Regions from separate parts of the Sinobacterium caligoides genome, predicted to be linked through region 3. Evidence: predicted binding sites of a transcription regulator. Region 3 holds the regulator's gene; each other region holds the start of a gene.
What was found. Region 3 encodes PhoB, which activates phosphate uptake and scavenging genes when phosphate is short. Its sites were predicted from a motif close to TGTCATAAANNTGTAACA; they were not measured.
Positions count from the first base shown of each region.

Region 1: the regulator PhoB is predicted to act here: its motif matches at 1,191-1,208, upstream of EDC56_RS00245 (porin).
Region 2: the regulator PhoB is predicted to act here: its motif matches at 910-927, upstream of EDC56_RS04300 (substrate-binding domain-containing protein).
Region 4: the regulator PhoB is predicted to act here: its motif matches at 2,223-2,240, upstream of EDC56_RS03760 (SdiA-regulated domain-containing protein).

Region 1 covers NZ_RKHR01000001.1:45,721-49,236, reverse strand. The annotation lists gene EDC56_RS00245 (porin) at 88-1,119, opposite strand; gene EDC56_RS00240 (hypothetical protein) at 1,250-1,822, opposite strand; gene lon (endopeptidase La) at 2,011-3,516, shown strand, end outside.
Region 2 covers NZ_RKHR01000003.1:945,548-949,063, reverse strand. The annotation lists gene cobT (nicotinate-nucleotide--dimethylbenzimidazole phosphoribosyltransferase) at 1-239, shown strand, start outside; gene EDC56_RS04305 (histidine phosphatase family protein) at 255-869, shown strand; gene EDC56_RS04300 (substrate-binding domain-containing protein) at 1,020-2,405, shown strand; gene EDC56_RS04295 (substrate-binding domain-containing protein) at 2,676-3,516, shown strand, end outside.
Region 3 covers NZ_RKHR01000003.1:381,498-385,013, forward strand. The annotation lists gene phoR (phosphate regulon sensor histidine kinase PhoR) at 1-1,063, opposite strand, end outside; gene phoB (phosphate regulon transcriptional regulator PhoB) at 1,134-1,844, opposite strand; gene purU (formyltetrahydrofolate deformylase) at 1,944-2,798, opposite strand; gene EDC56_RS01900 (YgiQ family radical SAM protein) at 3,020-3,516, shown strand, end outside.
Region 4 covers NZ_RKHR01000003.1:824,826-828,341, reverse strand. The annotation lists gene EDC56_RS03770 (ABC transporter permease) at 1-914, shown strand, start outside; gene EDC56_RS03765 (ABC transporter permease) at 911-1,843, shown strand; gene EDC56_RS03760 (SdiA-regulated domain-containing protein) at 2,304-3,167, shown strand; gene EDC56_RS03755 (pyridoxamine 5'-phosphate oxidase family protein) at 3,236-3,516, opposite strand, start outside.

The DNA.
Region 1 (3,516 bases), on a different contig from region 3:
GATCCCTTTTGTCGCTAAAGATAGTGAAAAGGGGGGAGCGCTATCGCACTCCCCCCTTTTCGGTGGTATTGGTAAAGCTGTCTCTATTTAGAACTTGTGCTGTAGACCAAGGCCTAAAACGTCCAGCTCTTCTTTGTTATTACTAACATTCTCTGTCGCTTCTAAGCTGTTATAGAAGCCAAAGACCTTGGTGGCCTTACTAAAGTTATAGTCTACGCCGATACCGTACTGCTCGTTTTTATCGGTGTCGACATATTCAATTGGCATGTCAGATTGGCCCACTTGACCATAAACCTTCCACTGCTTGTTGATCTTATAAGCTGCGCTGACAAGATAGCCAGTAAAGCTATCTTCATTTAGGTTGCTAGCATCGACGCCCTGATAATCAGAGACTTGATAAAGCGCGCCAAAGGTAAGAGCAGCAATTTTATACTGTGCAACGAGACGGGTATTATCAAAGGCGTCATGCTCAAGCGCTGACTTAGTCGCTACATTGTTGTCATGAGCAAGGGCAACGTAGAAACTGTCATTTTCCCAGTTAACGGAAGACGAGAATGAGTCGAAGAAGCCATCTTCCTTATCACCATCTTCACCAGTGATATTATCACCTTCGTTGAGGATTGGCTGAATAGTGGCGCTGAAACCGCTATAGCTAGGGGTTGTATAGTTAATGATGTTCTTAGCGCGCGTTTCCCCTACCAGCACGTTCTTCATGTCGCCGCCGTTAAGGTCGTTCATCACATCGACTTTGTTTTGCGATAGCTTTAGGGCTGTGTCATGGTTACCAGCGAAGACAGTACCAAAGTCACCCGTTAGTCCGATGTAGATGTTGCGCTGCTTAAAGGCGTTGCCATCTTTAGTGTCGCCGTCGTCGACAGCAACTTCATATTCCATCTTGTAGATAACGGAGGTGCTCTCTGTTAAGCCGGTTTTGCCTTTAAAGCCTAAGCGTGAGGCATTTGAGTTAAGCTTAGCTGTTGAGTCATCACCGTTATCGACATTCTCTGCGGTGACATTGAGCTTGCCGTAGACAGTAACATCAGTGTCAGCGTAAGCGGAAGTGACGGCCAAGCCTGTGGTTGCTAGTAGCGCAGCCGTTAATTTATTTACGTTCATCATACATCTCCAGTTCATTCCAAAGTTTGTTTTAGCTATCCATACATTTAATGGCATGTATTATGGTCAGCACATATTACATAGATGTGACGGAACGGTAACGGTTTTATTACAAGAATGTTGTCTTGCTGCACTAGCTTTGTAGGTTGTTTTTTGCTGGATATTCGCGTGAAGGGAGGTGAGTTAAGGTGAGGGCGGTACCCACGATGAAAATGATGACAGTATAAAGTTCAATTCGTCCGCTGAGTGTTATTGCTTGCTGAATACTTTCTCGGCCATGCTCACTTAGCTTGAAGGTGAGGCTTTGTTGTATTGTTTTCAGGTTACTCTGTATTGCTTCCAGCTCAAGGATGATCTGGCTATTATTGTTAGAAATCTTTTCTATTTTCCAGAGTTTAAGCTGTAACTTTTTTAAAGTATTAGGCTCTTGAAAGTTTATGATGCTAGCAGCGAGTAAGCTGTGTGCCAATTCTAGATTAGGCTGTATTGGCGATGGCGTATTTTTTAGGTTGGTATAGATTGTTAGTAGTCTGCCTACCTCTGAATTAAGCGAATTAATGGTGGTAAGTCGAGGGATATCTTGTTCTAGCATAAGGCTAGAGCTAGCCTGGAAGCTTCTTCCTGACTGATAGATACTTAGCGACAACGCTGTGGTAACGGCCATCAGTAAAAGGAAACAGGCTAAGTTATGTTTTCTTGTAAGCATACCTTAATACACCTCTATACGATAAAGGGATATTAATCAGTGTAGCAATGGGTGAGTGTTGTCGCGTATTGCGCGCTTCACTTATTGGAATTTGCTTGTTGCGACCCCATATAGGTTAGATGTCAGTCACTGAGGCAATCCCTGCAACAGCCTGGCAACCTGTAATCGGCGTAGAATGAGGTAGGGCAGTGGTAGCAGAGTTAAATGAGAATATAGAAACAGAAGCGGCTGCTGAAAATAAATCTATCGCACTGCCTGATCAGGTATTGCCGAATGTTATTGAATTGCTGCCTATTTCTAGCAGGCCTTTCTTCCCCGCTCAGATGCAACCGGTGACGGTAACGAGTGAGCGTTGGGCTGAGACGATCCATCGTGTATCGGAGGCGGACCAGCCCTATGTAGGGCTTATTTACTGCCCTGTTGAAGAGGGCGATTTCTCTGTCGATGATTTAGCATTAACCGGTTGTGTTGCGAGGGTGCAGAGTGTTGAAAGTGATGGTGAGTACTTACATCTGATTGCGATGGGAAGACGCCGCTTTCGTATAGTGCGTTGGTTACGAGAGTCACCACCTTATCAGGTTGAGGTTGAGTATCCAGATGCGCCAGTTGAGGATGACAGCGGTTTGCGGGCTAGATCCATTGCTATTTTGGCGGTGATCAAAGAGTTGCTCCCACTTAACCCGCTGTACTCAGACGAGTTACGCCAATACCTCAATAGGTTTGGACCCAATGACCCATCTCCGCTTGCCGACTTCGCGGCTTCAATTACGACTGCTAGTAACGATGAGCTACAGAATATCGTTGATACGGTACCCTTGATTGAGCGTATGGATGCAGTCTTGTTGCTATTGAGGCAAGAGTTGGAGGTGGCTAAATTACAGGGTGAATTGTCTGAACAAGTCAACGATAAGATCAGTGCACAGCAGCGTGAGTTTTTCTTGCGTGAGCAGCTCAAGTTAATTCAAAAAGAGCTGGGTATAACCAAGGATGATAAGACATCTGACGTTGATGAGTTTAGAGGGCGACTAGAAGGTAAAGAGTTACCTGATCATGTCTCAGCTCGTATAGATGACGAAATGATTAAGCTGTCCGTATTGGAGATGGGGTCACCAGAGTATGGTGTGACGCGTAACTATCTCGATTGCGTTACTGAGCTGCCGTGGGGCATGCATTCAATTGACCGGCTCGAGCTGGGGCCCGCTCGAGAGGTGCTGGAAAAGCATCATAATGGTCTTAGTGACGTGAAAGATAGGATTATTGAGTTCATTGCACAAGGAGCTTATAAAGGTGAAATCTCCGGTTCTATTATGTTGTTAGTAGGACCGCCAGGAGTGGGTAAAACATCGATTGGTAAGTCGATAGCGGATGCTTTAGGGCGGAAGTTTTACCGCTTTAGTGTCGGCGGTATGCGCGATGAAGCAGAAATCAAAGGGCACCGTCGCACCTATATTGGCGCGATGCCGGGCAAATTCGTGCAGGCCTTAAAAGAGGTTGAAGTTGAGAACCCCGTTATCATGCTGGATGAGGTTGATAAGATCGGCGCTAGTTTCCAAGGCGATCCTGCTTCTGCATTGCTTGAGGCGCTGGATCCAGAGCAGAATGCTGACTTCTTGGATCATTATCTCGATTTACGTATCGACCTTTCAAAGGTGTTGTTTGTCTGCACCGCTAACCAGCTTGATACAATCCCCGCG
Region 2 (3,516 bases), 560 kb from region 3:
CGGTGGCGATTAACCCGTCGATTAGAGGGTGGCTGTTGTTTGGCCATAGTTCTGCTGAACCAGGGCATCGAAAGGTGTTGGCTGCACTTGAGGCAGAGGCTATCTTACAATTAGATATGCGTTTAGGTGAGGGCAGTGGTGCTGCTGTTGCCTATAGTGTTGTGCAGTCGGCTCTGGCGTTACATCGAGGCATGGCGAGTTTTGCTGATGCTGGCGTCAGTGGTGCGGACGAGGTTTAACAGAGGGTGACAACGATGTTGACGACGATTGATCTATTACGACATGGAGCCTGCGAGGGGGGGGAGATTTTTCGTGGCAGCAGTGATGTGTCGCTCTCGGATCAGGGCTGGCAGCAGATGTCAGCGGCAGTCGAGTCTGAGGCGCCACCTTGGCAGGCAATCGTGACATCCCCCTTACAGCGCTGTGCTAGATTCGCGACACAGCTTGGTGAGCGCAGCCACTTACCTGTCGCCAGCTATGAAGATTTGGCGGAAATTGATTTCGGTGACTGGGAGGGGCGCTTGATTGCCGATGTGCAGGCCGAGCAGGGCGAAGCGCTGAGGAAGTTCTGGGAAAAGCCATCGTCCAATACACCGCCAAATGGTGAGAGTATGGAACGCTTTATGACGAGGCAGTATCGTGCCTGGGATCTACTGTTGTCGGCGCATCGAGGTCAGCATATTTTACTGGTGAGTCATGGTGGTGCGATACGGGTATTATTGACCCGCTTGCTGGCGATGCCTGTGGACGCGATTGTCAGGTTAGAGGTTCCCTATGCCTGCCTGAGTCGTGTTAAAATTTATCATAGCGAAGGCCATAAGGATTGGGCGCAATTAGTTTCTCATAATAGCTCTTTAAGAAAGTTGTAATAATCTGTAGCTGCCCTATCATCCCGTGAGGTTTTGGCGCTGTCATTAAAGTGCCATATAACTGTCATCACCCCGTCATTTGACGAACTTAAAATCTGCGTAAAATTCAACTGAACGTTAAAAAACGAATTTTATCGGAGTGTTTTATCTATGCGGTTTCGATCTCAGCGCCATTTTTTAATTATAATAAGCTGTCTTTGTTTCAGCATTTTTACCGCAGTACGGCTCAATGCGGCCGCAGTCTCCGCTGCCGATAAACCGGAGTTGTTGTTTCGTTTGGCGGGCTCCAATACGGTAGGCGGGCGCTTGGCGCCAGCATTGGTGATGGAGTATCTTCGTGATCTTGGTGCGCAAAATGTGCATGTCGTTCCCAGTCATATTGAGAATGAGGTGCGTATTCTTGGAAGTCAGTATGGTAACGACGGGAGTCAATCAATTGCCGTAGATATTTCGGCGCATGGCTCGAGTACGGGCTTTAAATGGCTGAATGCTGGGCGTGCGGACATCGCGATGTCGTCGAGAGCGATCAAGCAGAGTGAGGTGAAGTTGCTCGAGCGTTTCGGTGATATGAACAGCTTTGATAATGAGCATGTGATTGCCATTGATGGTTTGGCTATTATTGTTCACCCAGATAATTCGTTGAATGAACTCAGTAAGCCGATATTAAAGCGTATTTTTAGTGGTGAAATAGATAACTGGCGGCAGCTTGGGGGTGACGACCGTGCTATTACGCTCTATGCCCGTGACGATAACTCAGGTACCTGGGATACTTTTAGAAGCTTGGTGTTGGGTAAAAAGACGGCCTTAGCGAGCGGTGCATCGCGTTACGAGTCAAACGCAGAGCTATCTGCACAAGTTGAGGCGGACCGTGGGGGTATTGGTTTTGTGCCTTTGGCAGCGGTCGCCGGTAGTAAGTTATTGGCTGTATCTGATCGTCAGACTCGAGCAATGAAACCGGAGCGGATCAACGTCGCGACGGAGGATTACCCCTTAGCCCGTCGACTGTACCTATATAGCAAGTCTAATATCGATAACCCGCATGTTGACGATTTTTTGAGTTTTGTGTTGAGTGAAAAGGGGCAGTCGATTGTAGAGAATATTGGTTTTATTTCGCAGAATATTATCGCCGTCGAGCAGCAAGCGGATAGCAGTGCTCCAGCGGAATATTTACAGCTTACTCAGCAGTCGAAGCGCTTAAGTGTCAATTTTTATTTCTCGCCCGCGAGTGCCGTCTTAGATAATAAGGGGCAGAGAGACCTGCTGCGTCTAGAGGGTTATTTTGCCAGCAGTGATGGCAAACAGCGAGTTTCGTTAGTCGGGTTTAGCGATGTTCGGTCGAAATCAAGCTTGGAGAAGGTGCTGGCTAAGCATCGTGCGTTGATGGTGAAGAATAAGTTGATCGGCAAAGTCGAAAACATTGAGCCGGTGATGAGCTTAGGGGCGTTTATGCCGATCGCTAATAATGGTGATGTGGTCGCTAAGATGAAGAATGGGCGTGTCGAGGTCTGGGTGTCGTCAGTACCGTCTTCGAACTAGCTTGTTTAGCGCCCCCTTTTATAACTACTTGTTTTTAGCTGCATAGCGCCCCTCTCTCCGGGGGGCTGTGCGGCTTTTTTATGCCTTTGTTTCGAGTCCCCGGATGGTAACTTGCTGTCTCAAAAGGGGAAAAATCAGTGTAATATAACCTTCATATTCCCTTCACAGAACTGTCAATTATCTCGATTAGTATAGCGACCACTTAGAGTTTGAATGATTTTTATCTCGTTAGATTATCGTGACTGATTATTAAGATCCTTGGAGGACAATATGTTAAAAAAACTGACTGCCCTAGCTATTGCAGGCATGGCACTATCAACAACGGTACAGGCTGCTGATCGTGACTATATCAGCATCGTTGGATCATCCACTGTTTACCCATTCTCAACGGTTGTTGCCGAGCGCTTCGGTAAAGAGACTAAGTTCAAGACACCTAAGGTTGAGTCCACAGGCTCAGGCGGTGGCTTCAAGCTGTTCTGTGCGGGCGCAGGCGGTAACACTCCTGATATTACTAATGCTTCTCGTAAGATTAAGTCATCAGAAGTTGAGCTGTGTGCCAAGAATGGCGTGAAGGATATTATGGAAGTAGTGATTGGTTTTGACGGCATCGTCTTGGCTAATGCTAAAAGTGCAAAGCAGTATGATCTTAGCCTTCGCGATATCTACCTTGCACTGGCGCGTAACGTGCCAAACCCAGACGGTTCTCATACTCTGGTTGAAAACCCCTATAAAACTTGGCAACAGGTTAACCCTAAGCTACCTAACAACAAGATCGAGGTGATGGGTCCGCCACCTACCTCAGGTACGCGTGACGCATTTGCTGAGTTAGCGATGGAAGGTGGTTGTAAGTCTTTTGATTGGATCAAGTCTATGAAGAAGACCGATAAGAACAAGTACAAGGCGGTCTGTCACGGTGTACGTGAAGATGGTGCTTATATTGAAGCGGGTGAGAACGATAACTTGATTGTTAAGAAACTGCAGAACAACCCTACTATGCTAGGTATTTTCGGTTTCTCTTATCTTGAGCAGAATGAAGATGTTGTTCAGGGTTCTAAGATTAACGGTATGGCACCTGAGTTTGAGGACATCTCTGATGGTTCTTACCCGGTTT
Region 3 (3,516 bases):
TGTTACCCCTCCAACTAATCGTAACCTGGCCATCCTCACCGCTGTATTTACACGCATTAACAACCAGGTTATTAAAAGCGCTACGTAGCTCCTTAAACTGCCCCGTTAGTTGTATTGAGTCTTCAACCTCGATGACAAACGACTTCCCCTGCCCCGCCGCATGAATCGAGGCCTCCTCCGCCATCTCTCTCGCCGTAGCCGCTACAGCCACCGCCACATCGGAGTCCTCCTGCGGCACCGACTCTAGGCGCGACAGCCACATCAGATCAGTAATCAGGTTTTCCATCCTTTCTGCCTGCTCTTGCATTTGCGTAATCGGACGACGCCAGCGGGAACTCTCACTATCGAGATGCATATCAATCACCTCAAGGTAGCCTTTAATGACCGTCAGCGGTGTACGTAGCTCATGTGACATATTACCGATGAAGTCTTGCCTCATTTTCTCCAAGTGCCTGACTTTGGAGATATCACGAATAAAAATAAGACGATTGCCTGCGCCAAAAAAAGTCATACTGAGCGAAAGTGTTAAATGCGGCGTCGTCGGTGAGACCATCTCTAGTGGTTCACTGAAATCACATTGATTAAAATAATCAATGAACTTTTGATCGACGATCACATTCACTAGCAACTTCTTATAATGGCCAGGGAAAGAAACGCCTATTAACTTTTTCGCCGAACCGTTAGCCCAAGTAAGCTCTCCCCCTCCACCAACGACAATAACGCCATCAGAAAGTGAGGAAGCCGCCTCCTGAAGATAAGTTTCAGCGGCACCAAGACGTCGATGCTGCTCTTCATAACGGCTGCGTAAACGGCTGTAATCAAGCGCCACTTCGCGAACCATCCCGACGCGCTTATCGGCTTCAGCGAGATCGGTTAAAGCAGCTGTATTTTCAAGCCAGCGGCGCAGACGATGCATCCGCCAAAGGTGATCAGCCACAAAGCAAAGGCACCCTGTCAACATGGCAGGCAACATGTATCCCATAGCGCCCCCTACTGCAGAGATGGGCAGGACGAAAATTAATACGCGAAGAATCTCGCGGTTGAAAGCAGGTTGGTAATTCACACGGATTCCATCTAACGAGGTTAACGTCGCTCTAATAAGCTTCAGCCCCAAGAAAGCAGGCTGAGTAAGGTCAAACAGTCACACCTTGCTCTGAGAAGCGGTAACCCGCTCCACGAACAGTCTGAATATAGACACCGAAATCTTGTCCGCTGTCGAGCTGAAGCGCCTTACGCAAACGTCTAATGTGGACATCGACAGTGCGCTCCTCAACATAGACATTACCTCCCCAGACGCGATCAAGTAGCTGTGCACGTGAATAGACCCGATCCTGATGCGTCATGAAGTAATTCAACAGGCGGTATTCGGTGGGACCTAAATTAATCATCGTACCAGCCAATAAAACCCGGTGGTTATCCGGCTCCATCACCAGCTCGCCAACAACAATCTTCTCATTGTCATTACTCGCGCCACTACGCCGCAAAACGGCATTCACTCGCGCTATAAGTTCCCGCGGGGAGAAAGGTTTCGTAATGTAATCATCAACCCCACCCTCTAAACCTTGGATCTTATTACTTTCATCAGCCTTAGCGGTCAGCATAATGACAGGGACATCCGCCACACCATCATCTTTCTTGAGGCGACGCACCAACTCGATACCACTGGTTCCAGGCAACATCCAGTCTAACAACACAAGATCTGGTTGCTCATCGAGTATCTTGCTATGCGCTTCAATCGCATCTGCCGCTTCGACACACTCGAAGTCACTAAACTCTAAGTTCATTCGTAGCATCTCACGAATGGCCGCTTCGTCATCAACAATCAATATTTTTGCGTTACTCATAGCGTCCTCATAATTAGTAGCCTCAGTTATCGTACTGCAGCGTATAGGACTATTTAACGACAGCTGTGTGACAGCTATGTTACAGGCCCTACAGAACGATCAATCGAAGATGACAGTTTTGTTACCCTGAATCATCGCCCTATCCTCTAAGTGCGCCCGTAAACCTCGCGCTAACACTCGCCTCTCGACATCCTTTCCTAGACGAACCATATCGTCTTTACTGTCACGATGGCTGACGCGAATCACATCTTGATCCAATATCGGCCCCTCATCGAGCTGCTCTGTCACATAATGACACGTCGCACCGACCAGCTTTACTCCCCTATCAAAGGCTTTTTGATAGGGGTTAGCGCCAATAAAGGAAGGTAAGAAACTGTGATGGATATTGATAATCTTGCCACTGTATTTCTGACACAAGGCTTGTGGCACTATCTGCATATAACGTGCTAAAACAATCACATCAGGATCTAGCGTTGACAACTGTTGCTCAACTTGTGCGTTTGCAACCGCCTTCTCTTGGCCTTTAAAGTCAATGTAATGGTAAGGGATCTTATGCCACTCCACCATTGCTCTTAAATTCTCATGATTGGCAATCACCGCCACAATATCGCAATTTAGCTCCCCACTCTCCCAGCGATGTAAAATGTCCGCCAAACAATGCGAGGCATGGCTCGCCATCAACACCACCTTCTTGCGTACATCAGAATCATTACAACGCCATTGCATATCGAAGCGATCTGCTAACTCAGCAAATTGTGTATAAAACTCGTCGTAACTCACATTCAAACTATCGGCAAGGATCTCGCTGTGCATGAAAAACTGCCCGGTATCCCGGTCAGCGTGGTAGTTAGCCTCTGTCATCCAACCGTCACGATCAGCGACAAACTGACTAACAGCGGCAACAATACCCACCTTGTCAGGGCAGGAGATAATCAGGCGAAAGGTACGATCCATAACAAAACCTATATAAATACAAAGAGCTACAAAGCAGATGAAGGTAGATAGATAACATCGTCGTTACTATACGCAAATACTATGAATACTCAACGCTACCCCCTTACCCACGTCAGCCTTTTTATTGCCATATCAGCACAGGACAATAGCTTTCACTATCCCTTTAAGGTGACTACACGTATAATTTGCCCTCCGTTTCTACAGCCTCGGTCCTATCGCGTATGTCACACACCGCTACCCCCCTATTCTCCTACCGTAAACACTGGGCAGAATGTTTTGGTCCCGCCCCTTTCTTGCCGATGAGTCGCGAGGAGATGGATGTGCTTGGGTGGGACAGCTGTGACGTCATCATTGTCACCGGTGACGCCTATGTTGACCATCCCAGCTTCGGCATGGCCGTCATCGGCCGGCTACTCGAGGCGCAGGGCTTCCGGGTGGGTATTATCTCGCAGCCAGACTGGACCAATAAAGAAGCTTTCATGACGCTCGGCAAACCCAATCTGTTCTGGGGTATCGCTGCGGGCAACATGGACTCCATGATCAATCGCTACACCGCCGACAAGAAGCTGCGCCATGACGATGCATACACTGCAGGCAATATCGGCGGCAAACGCCCGGACAGAGCGGTCACAGTTTACGCGCAAAAAGTCCGCGAGTGTTACAAGGGCGTACCTGTTGTAATCGGCTCTATCGAGGCCAGTCTGCGACGCATCGCTCA
Region 4 (3,516 bases), 440 kb from region 3:
GCTTTTCAATTCAGGATAATTTGGGGGATCCGTTACGTGAACTGGTAGGTCAGTCTGTCTCAGAGCAGGAACGCGAAGTCATGCGTGACGAAATGGGCTTGAATGATCCCTTTCTAACGCAGTACAGTCGATTTGTTGTTAAGGCTTTACACGGTGATCTTGGCACCTCGTACTTTTTTAGAGAGCCTGCTTTACAGGTTATTTTAGAGAAGGTTCCCGCGACACTCGAGCTGGTTTTTGGTGCGGTTATTATTATCTTGTTAGTGTCGATCCCAGCAGGGGTCTATAGCGCAATCAACCCACGAAGTTTGCTGACAAAATTTATAATGGGCTTTAGTGTTATCGGTATATCGGTACCAGTTTTTCTCATGGCTATCCTGTTGATTTATGCTTTTTCTATCCACCTAGGCTGGCTACCTTCTTATGGTCGCGGTGATTTAGTGCCAGTATTTGGCTCCTGGGAAACAGGCTTTCTCACAAAGGATGGTTTGCTGCACTTAATTTTGCCTTGTATTTCTTTGGCGAGCATTATGCTGCCACTTTTCATTCGTTTGATTCGCGCAGAGATGGTCGAGTCGCTTCATACTGAGTATGTACGTTTTGCTTGGGCAAAAGGTTTAAACAAGTATCGTGTCTGGTTCTTGCACGCTCTTAAAAACACCATGTTGCCAGTGGTTACCGTTGGCGGTGTACAGATTGGTACCATGGTCGCTTATACTATTCTCACCGAGTCTGTATTTCAGTGGCCAGGCACCGGTTTCATGTTTCTTGAGGCAGTTAACAGAGTTGATACTCCATTAATCGTCGCTTACTTAATCATTGTAGGGTTGATTTTTGTGGTGACCAATACTTTGGTGGATTTAATTTATGGCTTGATAGATCCAACAGTCGATATTATTGGAGGCAAAAAATGAGCGAGCAAAGTTTGAGTCGCTTGGATCGTTTTAAGCAGTCCAATTTGTTTTATTGTTTTACTCGTGACAAAGTCGCGATGGTTTGTACGGGATTATTTTTGGTTTTTATCCTCGGCTCTATTTTTGCCCCGGCGATAGCACCTTATAATCCTTACGATATGAGTTCGATAGATATTATGGATTCTGAGTTGCCCCCTTCTTGGCAGGAGGATGGTGAGGAACGCTTCCTATTAGGGACTGATGCTCAGGGCCGAGATATGTTAAGTACAATCTTGTACGGTACTCGTGTCTCACTGACCATTGGTTTGTCAGCCGTGGCACTGCAGGCGCTGCTGGGTATTGTGATTGGACTAAGTGCTGGTTATATCGGTGGTCGAGTCGACAGTATGTTGATGCGCTTGGCTGATATACAGCTGTCATTTTCGACGATGATGGTAGCCATTATAGTATTAGCGGTGTTTAAAGCCTCCTTCGGTAGCGAGTTGTACGGCGAGTTTGCCATGTTGATCCTAATCTTTGTTATTGGTATCGCAGAATGGCCACAATATGCTCGTACAATCAGGGCTTCTGTCCTAGCGGAAAAGGAGAAAGAGTACGTTCAGGCAGCAAAGGTGATGGGCTTTGGTAATATAAAGATCATGTTTCGTCATATCTTGCCGAATTGTATGTCACCGATATTTGTGATTTCTACGGTGCAGATCGCCAACGCCATTATTAGTGAAGCAGCGCTGTCTTTCCTTGGTTTAGGGATGCCTATCTCGGAGCCCTCCTTGGGTGCGTTGATCAGTAGTGGCTTTGAGTTTATCTTTAGTGGCTCTTGGTGGATAACAGTTATACCTGGAGTCGTCTTGGTGACTCTGGTGTTGGTGATCAACCTACTTGGGGATTGGTTACGTGATGTGATGAATCCAAAGATCTACAAAGATTAATGTTTTTCTGTGGCTATTCTTAGTCACCTTTGCATCTGCTGTGTACTTGAATTTATAGTTTAACTGCGCAGCAGCTGTGAAACCTTATATCTCTTTAATATATATCGAAAAACTCGTTTTTATAGCGAAAGCGTTAAGCTGTTACGAAAGTAATCCCCCCCCCCAGCTTCCCTCCCAATTTTTATAAGCCTTATATTGTCTGTTAGTGGTGCGGTTGAACTTATAATTTTTATCGATGTCTCTAGTTGTAGTCGCTGCATTAATAAAAATATTACTAAGGCTTCATGTTTTTCTAGCGCGAATGTGTCGGATAGAGCACACCTTGGTTGATAAATAAAGGTGATAATTCGCGCTTGGCCTAAGGAGCGATCACGCTACTTGTCATCATTTAGTCACAGTGAATGCTGTAGAATGCTGTGAGCATTAATGATTGATCAATTGTTATAACAATAAGACCTATATGAAAATGAAAATGAAAAAAACGAGTTATAAGTCAGTCTTTGCTGTGCTTTCTGTAATAATCTCTTTGGCTTTAATTCGTGCTGTTTATGCGAGTTATAGTGTGCCAGTGGGTGATGGGTTAAAAGGATATAATGTTGCCGTAGAGGCTCATCTTGTGGAAGGTGTTGATAATAACTTATCTGGTATTACCTTCAACGATGACACCCAGCGTCTCTGGGCTGTGATGAACGGACCGACGCAACTGTTAGAGCTCGATAAAAAAATGAACGTTTTGCGTAAGGTTAAGCTAGTTAATTTTAGTGACACTGAGGCGGTGGTTTATGCGGGCGAAGGGCGTTTCTTAATCGTTGATGAGCGTTTACAAAGTGTTGTACTAGTACGAATTGATGCTGATACAAAGGCTGTGGACAGGAAGGATGCTAAAAAGTTTACCTTAAATGTTGGTGGTAACAAGAATAAGGGCTGGGAGGGTTTGGCTATTAATCGGGAAAATAACGATATATTTGTCGCCCGCGAACGTGACCCTATGCAGGTAATTAAAATAAAAGGGTTTCTATCTTCTGATGGTAGTCTTGAACTAGAAAAATATACTGAAGATATTGATAATAAACTCGGGATGGATGATTTCTCTGGGTTGCACTTTGATCAGTACACAGGCCATCTTATGGTGCTTAGCGATGAGTCGAGAGCGTTAGCTGAAATTGATGGTGACGCTAATATACTGGGCTACATGAAGCTGGAGTCGGGTGAGCACCGATTGGCTGAAGACCTTCCGCAGCCTGAGGGCGTCACGACGGACGATGAAGGTAATATCTATATTGTCAGCGAGCCAAATCTAATCTATCGCTTTGATCGCGGCTAATCGCGTTAGTTAAAACAGGGCAGCTCAGCCGCTATTGGCTAGCTGCCCTAAAACCGACTTGTTGACAGTTATCCTTGATGAAAGGGACAGGTCGGTTTTACGCCATGCCACACCGGTAAGGTTAGGTCGGCGGCATTCTCATTGGGTCCACCTGTTCGGCTTTTATAGCTGCCTTCGTTGATCTGTAGCTGCATGAGAGCAGTCCCTTTACGCTCCTGCGCACTCGGTGGGCGAACATGATCCCAGCGACCTTCTTCTAAGTCATTTATTAGTAGTGAAAATACTCGGTCGAACTGTTGTGGGTCGGTGATTCTTTTACCGCTGCAGTAGAGTACGGCAGAGCGGAAGT